Regions from separate parts of the Myroides albus genome, predicted to be linked through region 2. Evidence: riboswitches for the same ligand, from Rfam matches in the RefSeq annotation. Region 2 holds a riboswitch; each other region holds the start of a gene.
What was found. A riboswitch is a leader RNA that binds a small molecule or an ion and turns the genes downstream of it on or off. The one in region 2 is predicted to bind cobalamin.
Positions count from the first base shown of each region.

Region 1 (4,249 bases), 580 kb from region 2:
GTTATTTTTCGTGAATTAATTAGTGGGATATACTTTGGCCAAAAGAGTATATCCGCAGATGGGCGAGCTGCTTCAGACCTTTGCTCCTATTCACAAGATGAAATCGAAAACATTGCACACCTAGCTTTTCAAGCCGCAGATAAAAGAAACAAAAAACTTACCCTAATTGATAAAGCCAATGTTTTAGAAACATCGAGATTGTGGAGAAGAGTAGTGCAATCCTTAGCAGCTCAATACCCAACTGTAGAAGTTGAATATATGTTTGTAGACAATGCAGCAATGCAACTAATTTTGAACCCTAAACAATTCGACGTAATCTTAACAGAGAATATGTTTGGTGATATTATTTCAGACGAAGCCAGTGTAATCGGTGGATCTATTGGACTACTACCTTCTGCATCGATAGGAACGCACACAGCGCTATTTGAGCCTATTCACGGATCATATCCACAAGCAAAAGGCAAAGGTATTGCCAATCCAATCGCATCTATTCTCAGTGGTGCAATGATGTTAGATCACTTAGGAGAACACGATGCTGCCGAAGCGATTAGAGATGCTGTATTACACACAATTAACGAAGGAGTGCTAACTCCTGACTTAGTCAAAGAATCAACTTATAGTACAACTGATGTAGGCAATAAAATTGCCAACCACGTGCGTTTTAGAACGGGTCATCGATATCAGGATAACATGACTCACAGCAAGTCAACTATCATATAATAGTTCTTATATTGTTAAAATTATTTTTAACCTTCTAGTTTTTGGGACAAGTCTACCTCTAATCAAGGTAGACTTGTTGTTTTTTATACATTACAATAGTAGAAATGTCGGATCAGCTTAAAAAGTCTTTGAAGAAAATGTAAAAGAACAGTTCTCCCCACTATTACAAAGTGCCGCAGTACAAAAACAGTTCTTACCTTCTTTCGCAATACCCACCTTCAACAGTACTCAAATAGAAGAAATAAAAGCCTAACAGTAAAACATTTTCAAAGGAAAAGACAATTGCGCGAATCAATCTCCTTCAGTACAATTCACTTTAAACTGCTTTCACAATACGTCAGTATATGAAGACATTTTACAACGAGAAAAATCAGTCAAACTACGTATGCAATTTCTTCATTAAACTACTAAATAAACAGCTAAAGTGATATCGAGCAATTGAAACTTTACTGTAAAAGAAAACTGATTGACTACATTTTTAAGGTAGTTAGCCAAAAAACATCGCTACTACAAGAGTGATTAGGTACTAAGTTGATCGCACTTCCTTTAGGTATTCTTGCGGTATGCTAGGGGTTTTCTTCGGAAAACACCCCCTTTTGCGAGGAAAACCCCCAAGAAACTGCAAGGAAACCGCAAGAAAGTCCTAAGAAAACACTTCTACTTATTGAAGTAAAGGAGCTCATAATTAGTATCTCAGTGTTACAACCAACAAGAAAGAATTAAGATTAAGTGCATTCATTAATTCAAAAACATCAAAAAGCATTACTAAAGCACATTAGAAGCTTAAAACAAACACGACAAGCCAAATATTCATTTCTTTAGTAATTAAAACATTAATGAGACTACTGGTTCTATTAATGCTAATAACAAATTCATTCGTATTAGGTAAAGAGAAATAAGAATCAAGAGTTTATCCTTTTAAAGTAAAAGTTCATTTTACTTAGTTTTGGTCTTTTGATATGAATTCGAAATAAACTACTTTTTGTAAAGTACAAAATGAAAATAGCCCCTTAACGGAGCTATTTTTCTACCAAAAACTAAAAAATGTAAGATGCTTACACAATTTATTATTTTAAATATCTTAATCTAAGATTCGAACTGGTCTATTATCATCGTTGATAGCAACTAAGGTAAATACACCACTAACTACTTCAACGCGTTCGATATCTTTCATTTTTTCTCTAAATACATTCACGCGAATGCGAATACTTGTATTGCCAATTGACTCGACATTACCTACCATTTCAATCAGTGAACCAGCAGGTATTGGCTTTAAAAAATCAATTTTATCAGCATTGACAATTACAAAGTTCTTGCGGCAAAAACGCGTAGCTGTCATAAAAGCAGTTTCTGTCATCATCAAAATTACCCTACCCCCAAACATCGTATTATGATGATTTATTATTTCAGGAAACACCACTTTAAAAACACGTGTTTCAGCTTGTTGCATTTGTAATTCGATTGATTCAGATACTACCATTAATTCAAACTTATATTGATAAAATATCAGATGAGAAATAAAGGAACCCTATAATTAGTAAACAATAATAAATTGGGAAAGGAAACAAATGAAAAGAGAAGTGAATACAATAAAAACACCATTGTAAAAACAATGATTGCATTAAGGATATTCAACTCTGACATAAGCTCTAAACCGCGAAAGCATGGTCTACTAAAGATAGGCAGGTCTCCTGACTTGTAACATTCTTTTACCGTCCTTCCCATCTACACATAGACAGTGGAACACTATGAGGGTAAAGAATTTTAAGTTACTTACAGTTGCGCGACAGTTCGTGATTTACACACGATTCCCTTTTCGTATACAGCTAAGTATAACCTTTCTTTGTTGATATTTTAATTCCTATTTTGGAATCTTGACAGCGAAGATAAGCAAACTTTGCAAATAAACTATCTTATAGCTTAAAATTACTGACCTACCTACTGACCAATCAGAAGGACTTCTTCGCCATACAGCAAAAAAAAGAGACCCAACTGAGTCTCTTTCCAAGGCTAAAGTTGTTTTTTAAGTTCTTGTGCCTTATTGATATCTTGATAAATCTTAATCGTCTTCATCGTAGTAAATGATTTCATCTTTTCTAACATATACTTAGCATGAGTAGAATTTGCCTCGTCAATCTTTAACTTTCGCTTCTGTGACGAATTTGACCATGTATAGTAATAGGGTTGATTATTCTCTATTGCAACAGCTCCGATTGAATCTGCTATAAAATTGTAATCATTAATAGCAAAGTGATATTTGCTCTCATTGCCAAATAAATTATCCCCTGTATACGTATAAATGGTTTCAGATAGACTCAAATTAAAAAGGGTAGGAAATATATCTTTATGAGAAGATACTCTCTCTTGATCAAAATTACTTGGTTTATACTTCTCTGGAATATAAAACAAAATAGGCACACTTCGCTTGAGGAAACCTTCTTCAGGAGAATATTCGAAAACTTGGCGAATATTGTGATCTCCAGAAGCTGCTATTATGGTATTCTCACCTAATGGAGAGTTCCTAACTTCTTCAATCAACTTAGCAAGCATTGCAGCACCATATTGATGAGAGTAAAAGTTGGCATAAGCTGTTTGCTCATCAACTCTTATCTTTTGTTTTAAACTATCTGGCATGACGATAGGTTGCGTTGTGTAACTTTTAGGAACAACAAAAGGCGTATGATTACTGATTGTCAAACCAAAAATGAATTTTGGTTTTCCATCATCTACTTTCAATTTATCTAAAATGTAATCCATTAAATAACCATCGTGAACCCCCCAAGCAAATTCTTCGGCACCAGGATAGGATTCTAAAATATTATTCTTTCCTTCGATGTAATCAAAAGACTGTTTTTGAAGCATCTTATCTATATTACGCCAAGATATACTCGCTCCTGTCAAGAAATACGTATCGTATCCCTTGCTCTTAAAGGGAAGTGTAATAGCACTGCTAAAAGGAGTGTCAAAATACACAGATTGGGATATAATCGTCTTTGGTGTACCTAATATAAAATTCTCCAAAGTCTGTATCGTACCATTATAAGCTGATAAGCTATTCTTAAAATAGTATAGGTCATCTAATTGACCTGCCAGATCTCCGATAAGATTAAATTCTTTTGAATTCATGTCAAAGTAATGATTACTCATACTCTCCATCTGTAAGAATATAACATTAGGAGGATTTTGCTCTAAGAATTCACTATAGGCAGTCTTTCGCTCTAAATTATTGTCAAACAAATCAAGCTGCTCTCCTTTATAGTGCTGTAAAACACCAAGCAAACTTTCGTAACCATTAGCTTTTAATTCACTTTCAATATCGGGGTTTATCCTATTTTCCTTGCGTTCTGAGTTGGCAAACTTTAAACTATAAAGCGCATTATAACACAGTGAATTAACAAACTCATTAGCTGTAATATTGGTGTGCTCTCTGCGAAGCGTAAACACTCCTACACTTCCACGCATCCCAACAAAAACTAAAGGAAATAACAATAGTAAAACAAGTGATAAAGCTTTACTCTGTTGTATTATA
Region 1 is NZ_CP102754.1:2,554,398-2,558,646, reverse strand. Features, by position in the region: gene leuB (3-isopropylmalate dehydrogenase) at 1-720, shown strand, start outside; gene NWE55_RS11670 (acyl-CoA thioesterase) at 1,802-2,200, opposite strand; cobalamin riboswitch at 2,385-2,576, opposite strand; gene NWE55_RS11665 (LTA synthase family protein) at 2,731-4,249, opposite strand, start outside.
Region 1: another riboswitch for cobalamin. It lies ahead of NWE55_RS11670 (acyl-CoA thioesterase); the one in region 2 lies ahead of NWE55_RS13975 (acyl-CoA thioesterase).

Region 2 (4,249 bases):
AAAACAAGAGGAGAATACAGAAAGAGAAAAAGTAACTGTAGAGCATATCTCTGGAACAACTGAGGTTTTAAAGAACCCTAAAAATGTTGTTGTGATTGCATATGGTGCTTTAGATTCTTTTGATGAGCTTGGTATTCCTGTAAAAGGAGCGCCTAAAACAAATCTTCCATCTTACTTAGACAAGTATGCAAAAGACGAGTCTATTGTTGATATTGGGGGTATTAAGGAGCCAAACTTAGAAAAAGTGAATGCTGCTGATCCTGAATTAATTGTGATTGGAGCGCGTACTGCTGCTATGGTAGACGAGTTTAACAAAATTGCACCTGCTGTAAACTTAGATGTAGATGCAAAAGATTATATGACTTCTTTTAAAAACAATCAAATCGCTATCGGTAAGATGTTTGGCAAAGAGGAGCAAGTAGAAAAAGAGTTAAAAGATATTGATGCACGTATCGCTAAGATTAACGAAGCTGCAGCGAAGTCTGACAAGAAAGCTTTAATTGTATTGACAAATGAAGGTCGTATGAGTGCTTATGGACCAGGTTCTCGTTTTGGTATCATTCACGATGTGTTTGGTGTAAAACCAGCAGATAACAAGATTGAAGTTGCTACCCATGGACAATCTATTTCTAATGAGTTTATCAAGGAAATGAACCCTGACTATATCTTTGTTATTGACCGTGGTGCTGCTATTAAAAGAGCGACAATGACTAAAGAGGCATTTGCTAATGCTTTAATTCAACAGACAAATGCTTATAAAAACGATAAAATTGTATTCTTAAACCCTGAAGTATGGTATTTATCAGGAGGTGGATTAAAATCTATCAAAATGATGATCACAGAGGTCGAAAATGCAATCGCTGAGTAAATTTAATTTTAAATGAATAAAAGGGTTATACGCAAGTATAGCCCTTTTGTTTTTATATAGTACTCGGTTTTTAAGTTTGGATTGACCAAATATTATCCTAAGTGTTAGTAGAGTAGGGGAAAACTACAAGATGAAGATGTAGAATATTTTATCTTTTAGCCATGACACTTATGCGTTTTTTAGTAGCTCTTAGCTAATTGTGATTAGATTGGCATAATGCGTATAGAAAAAATAAAGATATAGGCCAAAACACGGATGTATTAAACTTTTATATTAAGTGCTAAAACACTTGAGCTTAATTCCTATTTCGTGTATGGATAACAAAAAAAAGCTCTCTATTACAGAGAGCTTTTGTTATTTAAGGTGAATCTTATTCATCTATTTCATCCAGAACAGGTACTGGTCTTTTGCTTTCGTTAATAGCAACAAGGGTAAAAGATCCTGTGATTGCCTTTTCACGTCCATCTCTATACATGCTCTCTACAAATACATCTACACGTACATCCAAACTTGTGCGTCCTACACGAGTAACAGTTCCAATTAGTTCTACTAATGTTCCAGCGGGAATTGGGTGATTAAAGTCAACTTTATCACTCGATACAGTTACAATAGGTTTACGACAAAAACGCGTAGCTGTCATAAAGGCAATTTCATCCATAATGTATAATACTGCCCCACCAAACATTGTATTGTGGTGATTTGTTTGCCCAGGGAATACTGTTCTGAATACGTGAGTTTCGGAATCTTTAATTTTCTTTTGGATACGTAATTCTCTGTTTGTTAATTGACCTTCCATATTGATGTAATGATTGTTATTACTTAGTTTACTTTTTACCTTTTAAATTGGTATAGCTTATGGTTTGGTTTAATCATTGTAGAGCATTTCAAAATGTCATAAGGGAAATAGCTCTAATTTCGACTAAGCTTCAAATCGCGAAAGCATGGTTTATGGTTCGTATAGCTGAGTAAGTGTGGTAATCTGACTTATAATCAGCTCGGCTGATTATTTACAGTTGCGCGACAGCTCGTGAATTTCACACGATTCCCCACTTGTCTTAGTACTAAGAACAAACTTACACTTTTGTGTTCTATACAAGGGCAAATATACGAAGTATAAATGGTTTATAAGTGGCCTTTGTGAAATAATAGTCTATGACTCTTAGCTTCTCATAGTGTTTTAGATTGATAGTAGGAGCAATTGATTTGTCTTGTCAATTGGTGTTTCTATATGTTATTATTGACAAAGTATTTTATAAACTCTTTGTTTTCTCAAGTTTTACTTTTTGCTATGAAATCATATAATAATATAAGAGTTTATTAATTGTTAGCGAGAGAAAAAAGTTTTTTTATTATAGTGTATTTCATTGTTAATTAAGTTTTTATGTCGATAACTAAAGAATTAGTTGTATGTTTGATTAACTAATAAAAATTAGACAATGGAGAAGCTTACAAACAAAGAGGAGGAGATCATGCGCATTTTGTGGAAAATTGAAAAGGGATTTATAAATGATATTTTGCAACAGATGGATGAACCAAAACCACATTACAATACACTTTCGACTTTGGTGCGAATATTAGAGGACAAAGGAGTGGTAGCACATCATACTTTTGGGAAGTCGCATCAATATTATCCCTTAGTTGATATTTCATCTTATAAGAAACAGTTTATGGAAGATACCATGCAGAAGTACTTTGATAATTCTTTTGCAAATCTGGTAAACTTCTTTGTCAAGGACAAGAATATAAGCAAAGAAGAACTCGATGAAATTAGCGCATTAATTGAGAAGAATAGAAAGTAAGAACCAATCGACTGACTTATGACGACCATTTTTATTTATTTTCTAAAAGTCAACTTGTTGTTGAGTTTTACCTTTGCATTTTACTACGTGTTTTTGCGAAGAGAAACTTTTGTACGCACAATAAGGTGGTACTTTCTATTGGCTATCGCAGGTAGTTTTATTCTGCCAAGTGTTTTTTGGACAAGGGAAATAATTCTTGAGGACACTCCTATTTTACTTGATCAGTGGTTAGTTGATAGTAAGCAAGTAGATCTACCAACAGATCATACAATGCAAGTAATAGAAACTACCGTGAATTGGCAGGACTATGCAATATCCCTTTATGCGGGAATAGGCGCTTTGTTTTTACTTTCACTCTTAGTGCAATATCTGCGTGTCTTGTATCGTATCGGCTCATTGCACAGTTGTGAGATTGCAGGTAATGTCCTTGTAGATCATCGTACTAAAGATGCTTATTCTTTCTGGAACAGTATTGTTCTACCTGCAAATTATAAGCAGATAGAGCGAATAGATCTTGTTTTATTACACGAGAGTATTCACATCAAGCAAAAACACTCTGTTGACCTATTGATTATAGGAGTGACAAAAGCAGTATGTTGGATAAATCCCTTTGTGTACTTACTGCAACGAGCGATTAATTTGAATTTAGAATTCCTTGTAGATCAGCAAGTAAGTCGCGATATTAATACGTTTGATTATCAAAAAGCTTTATTGGAGTACCAATATGCAAGATTAGAACATACATCTATTGTTAATTCTTTCAAGTCTTCGGATTTCAAACGCAGAATCATAATGCTTAACACTCAAAAATCACCAATCATGAAAAAAATGAAATTGTTGTTACTTATGCCATTTTTACTGGCTTTTTTTGGCTTTTTTCAAGTACAAGTAAAAGCGAAGATAAATAATAGTAAGCCAGATAGTGAAAGTTTATCAAACTTTGTAGATCAATTGCAAAGTCAGTCATTACCTGTGATATTATCCGATTTTGATCAGAAGCAACTTGCTCCCATACTCGCGCAAGATACTCTTGGCCTAGTGAGTGAAATTAGTAAAGACCAATCAGATAAATCTACTGACTCTACTGTGCAAGTATATAGGGTGGAGCGTGGTAAAAAGCAGACAAAGAAGTCAGAACAACTGAAAGGTCGTGGATTGGACAAATTGGCGGAAATAGGTAAACATTCTCCTATGTATATTGTGGATGGAGAGAATGCTGATTCACAACAAGTCAAGGCTATTTTACCAGAAGATATTGAGTCTGTCTATGTCTTTGAACCTAAGCAAGGAATTGAACAATATGGAGAGGAAGGTAAAAATGGTGTGGTCTTTATTTTGACAATAGACAATAATGACCAAGAGAAAAACTTGCGAAAAATTGAATTGCGAAAGGAACTACAAAAAAGAAAAGTAGAACTTAAAAAGGAACGTCAGGCAAGGAAATTAGAAGTGGCAGTAAGTAAAGAGATGCGTGATGATGCTGTTAAAGAGCGAATCGAAAAACGAAAAGCTGAAATAGCTGCCCGCCAAGAACTTCACCAAAAGAGTAAAACGCAAGTAGAAGACCAGAAAAATAAGACTG
Region 2 is NZ_CP102754.1:3,133,134-3,137,382, forward strand. Features, by position in the region: gene NWE55_RS13970 (siderophore ABC transporter substrate-binding protein) at 1-868, shown strand, start outside; gene NWE55_RS13975 (acyl-CoA thioesterase) at 1,239-1,664, opposite strand; adenosylcobalamin-variant (AdoCbl-variant) riboswitch at 1,833-1,928, opposite strand; gene NWE55_RS13980 (BlaI/MecI/CopY family transcriptional regulator) at 2,305-2,667, shown strand; gene NWE55_RS13985 (M56 family metallopeptidase) at 2,686-4,249, shown strand, end outside.

Region 3 (4,249 bases), 1.2 Mb from region 2:
CCAGAGCTTTCAAAGCAGCAGTAGGATCATTTATAGGATTCCTTGCCTCAACTTTCATGAAAGTTTTTGCAGGTATCGTATTCTTTGGTTTAGGAGTTTTTATCATGATTAAAAACTACGCTGTTTGGTTCGGCAACTAATTACTTAACTAACCATTTAACTAACTTACTTTTCAAGCTTCACTCGTATAACATTACCAAAAGAATTACTCATTGATGTCTTGATTTCAGAATTGGTAATGCGCACTTTCAACTCATCGTTAAAACGAACATTTACATCGTTAGTATATTCATCAAAATTACTTACTCGCACATTCATACTACCATCGTCATTCAAAGGAACTAATCCATATCCTAAAGGCGCAGAATTTGGAATACTTCCCTCTGTAGCATGGGCTTTTGGAACAATTGATAAATCTCGAATTACCATTATCAATAAACAACCTGCGATAACAGTTAGTATTGCCTTAGTATAAAAATCTACTTTCATATTTAAAAATTTAATCATTTAAATATAAGGCATTTAAACCAAAAAACAGTGCTTATTCTACTTAATCACTCTCTTTCTAAAAGACCATAAAGGTTTTTCGATAAATGTGATAGCAATACCAAATAGAATTATAACTCCACCGTAAATCATCTTACTTGATATATCCTCATCTAAGAACATCCATGCCAAAAGAGCAGCGATAAGAGCTTGACTTAATAAACTCAACGATACTCTTGTTGCCCTCATATTCTGTGTGGCATAGCTAATTAACAACCAAGCTAACAATTGGCAAACTATCCCCTGTACAACAAGACTTAACCATCCTGCTGTACTAAAGCCAATAAAACTGGAACCACTAATCCAATTAACTATTCCTAAGAAAAGAGAAGAAACAAGCAAACTATAGGTCATAAATGGAATTACACCTACTTCGCCCAATACTTTTTTACTCAATAAGATATAACACGCATATAAGACCCCTGAGAGAATACCCAATCCGAATGGCAAATCAAAAGACAAATTAACAAACACATCTACACCAACAAGTACAACCATTCCTATCAAAGCAAACACCGTCCCTATCCAAAAATTGATACTTGGCTTATTAGTTAAGAAAAAATAGCTTCCTATCCCTACCCAAACAGGTGCTAAATTAGTTAACAACGTCGCTTGTGTCGCGGTAGATCCTTGAATCGCTTGATTCCAAACCGCAATATCAGAACCAAAGAAAATACCGCATAAGACAATATAAAACATCGTTCTACGTGGATAAATATGCAACTTCTTAGTAATAAAAGCATAAGGAACCACAAATAGTGCGGCAATTGCCATACGATAAAAAGCAGAAATTAGACTTGGAGTCAAATTCATCTTTACAATGACAGGGAAAATTGAAATACACAGAATCCCAATAAACAATGCAATTCTCGGTTTTGAAAACATGGTACTATTTTAAATATATTGCAAATAAACAATGATTTTACAAAATTTACGACAACAATAATTACTTTTACTTTTTATCCTCAAATTTATATAATAATGGCTTCTATTCCATCCTTCTTAAAGACACTGCAAGGTGTACTAAACATTTCTACTCAAGCAATACCATGTGATTTTAAGTTCCCAAGAGAAACAAGTGAATACAATGCCTGTTCATTTACGTTAGAAAACAAAAATATTATTTATAGAAAAGCGAAACTAACTCCTAAAAAAGTAGGCCTTTTTGTGGCAATATGGGAACGTGATGAGGATGGACAAACAAGACCTTATTCTAACGATGACGATTTTGACTTCCTTTTAATCGATATCGATTCTCCTTCCATCAAAGGGTTCTTCCTTTATCCCAAAAACACATTAATTGAATTGAATATTATCTCCTCAGAACAAACCCAAGGTAAAAGAGGCATGCGTGTCTACCCCACTGCTGAAGATAATATGAATAAACAAGCAACAAAAACGTATAAAAGTCACCTACCCTATTTCCACACTGTTGAAAACAATTAGATAATATAATTACTTTCTTCAAAAAATAAAAAGAGGAATATCCATACCCTTATCTACAAAAAGCAATAGGTTACTTAGTCATCAAGCTTTGAAAGACCTTATTTTTCTGATAGTATGCTACTTAATTCCTTTTTCAAATGAGTTTTTTACATATATTTGTATCAATCAAGGTGGTTTATTAGAATAATAATAAAAAGGGAATTAGGTGAAAGTCCTAAACAGACCCGCTGCTGTAAGCTCATAAATTTAGCAAACCTCGTTGTCCACTGTATTGGCCTAATATGGGAAGGACGTTTGTATAAAGAGTAAGTCAGAATACCTGCCATCTATTGATTGCTGTTTAATGTTTTCGGGTATAAAACAAACACGCTACAACACTTCCCCTAATTTAGGGACTAATGTTTTATGCGTCTGTATTAGCCCAAAGGTATTAGACTAAATATTAGCCCAAAAACTATGAAATTAAAATTCTGCTTATTGTCTATTGCCTTCCTCTGGGTTGGCAAGGTTACGCTTTTTGCACAAACACAAAAAGACAGTATTACCACATTAAATGAAATTGTCATTCAAAAAGAAGTTTTCAAAGATCTTATACCAGTACAAACACTTTCGGGAGAAGCTCTCGAACGACTTAATAGCCATAGTGTAGCAGATGCCCTACGCTACTTTTCTGGAGTAAAAATTAAGGATTACGGTGGCATGGGAGGACTTAAGACGATAGATGTTCGAAACATGGGAACGCACCACGTAGGAGTCTTCTACAATGGTATACAGATTGGAAACGCACAAAACGGTATTGTGGATTTAGGTAAATTCTCTCTTGACAATGTAGAGGCAATAAAACTATATAATGGACAAAGGAGTACTATCTTCCAGTCTGCAAAAGAATATGCCTCAGCATCTACAGTCTATATCCAAACTAAAAAGCCTGTTTTCACAGAGGGAAAAGATGTTAACCTATCAGCGAAGTATAAAGCTGGTAGCATTCAATTAACCAATCCTTCCATTCGTACAGAATACAAAATTAACGATAATGTTAGCACTACTATAAGTGCAGAATACATGCATTCTAACGGCCGTTACAAATTCAGACAAAAGCGACATAACCTAAATGGGACAGTCGCTTACGACACAGTCGGACATCGCCTGAATAGCGACATAGATGCTTACCGAATTGAAAATTCTTGGTATGGTAAAGACGATAAAAACACATGGTCTGCAAACCTATATTACTATCAATCAGATAGAGGTCTTCCAGGAGCTGTTATCAAGAAAAGTGACGTTACCTTAGAAACCGAGAACATCAACGAGCGTCAAATTGACAAAAACTTTATGGGACAAGCTGAATGGACAAGATATGTATCTGATCGATACCAGTTTCTGCTAAAAGCTAAGTTTGCCTATGACCTTATGAATTACACCTCTCGTAAAACGGTAGATTTTCAAGGAGAGGAGGTTACCTATAACCCCCAATTTGACAATACCTTCTACCAACAAGACTGGTATATATCTGCAGCTCATCTGTATAAAATTAGCCCTATATGGGAAGTTTCACTTTCTACAGACCTGCAATACAACAAACTAAATGCTACACGAAAAGGACAAGGTACTTTATTCTCCTATCCTGAAAGATATACTTTTATGACTGCCTTTGCAACTTCGGTTGATTTAGGTAAAGTAAAAGCACAAGGAAACATACTGGGAACCTTTACGAATGAAAAAGTGCGTCACAATTTCAAAGCACCAAATAGATCTGTCTGGGCTCCTTCCCTATTTGTAAGTTACAAACCTTGGAATGAACACAATCTAAACATTCATGCTTTTTACAAATACATCTTTCGACTTCCAACTTTCAATGACCTCTACTATACACAATTAGGAACGTCAAACCTAAGACCTGAAATATCAAGGCAATTTAACTTAGGGATTAATTACAATAAAGCACTTAACCACTCTTTCGTCAAAGAATTTCGCGTTTCAGTAGAATCTTATTATGCAAATATCACAGACAAAATCATAGCATCTCCTACTTCAAGTATGATGCGATGGATGATGACTAACCTTGGTAAGGTAGAAAACTACGGAATTGAATCAGCAGTAGGAACTACATTAAATATACTTCCTGACTTAGACTTAGGAATTAACCTTACCTACGAATACACAAGCTCGAAAGACAAGAGTTTAACACTATACGGAAAACCGTCATATTATGGAGATCAAATACCATATGCTCCTTGGCATTCTGGATCTTCGATAG
Region 3 is NZ_CP102754.1:1,924,655-1,928,903, reverse strand. Features, by position in the region: gene NWE55_RS08885 (DUF456 domain-containing protein) at 1-140, shown strand, start outside; gene NWE55_RS08880 (hypothetical protein) at 166-489, opposite strand; gene NWE55_RS08875 (DMT family transporter) at 547-1,431, opposite strand; gene NWE55_RS08870 (MepB family protein) at 1,528-1,992, shown strand; cobalamin riboswitch at 2,149-2,333, shown strand; gene NWE55_RS08865 (TonB-dependent receptor) at 2,449-4,249, shown strand, end outside.
Region 3: another riboswitch for cobalamin. It lies ahead of NWE55_RS08865 (TonB-dependent receptor); the one in region 2 lies ahead of NWE55_RS13975 (acyl-CoA thioesterase).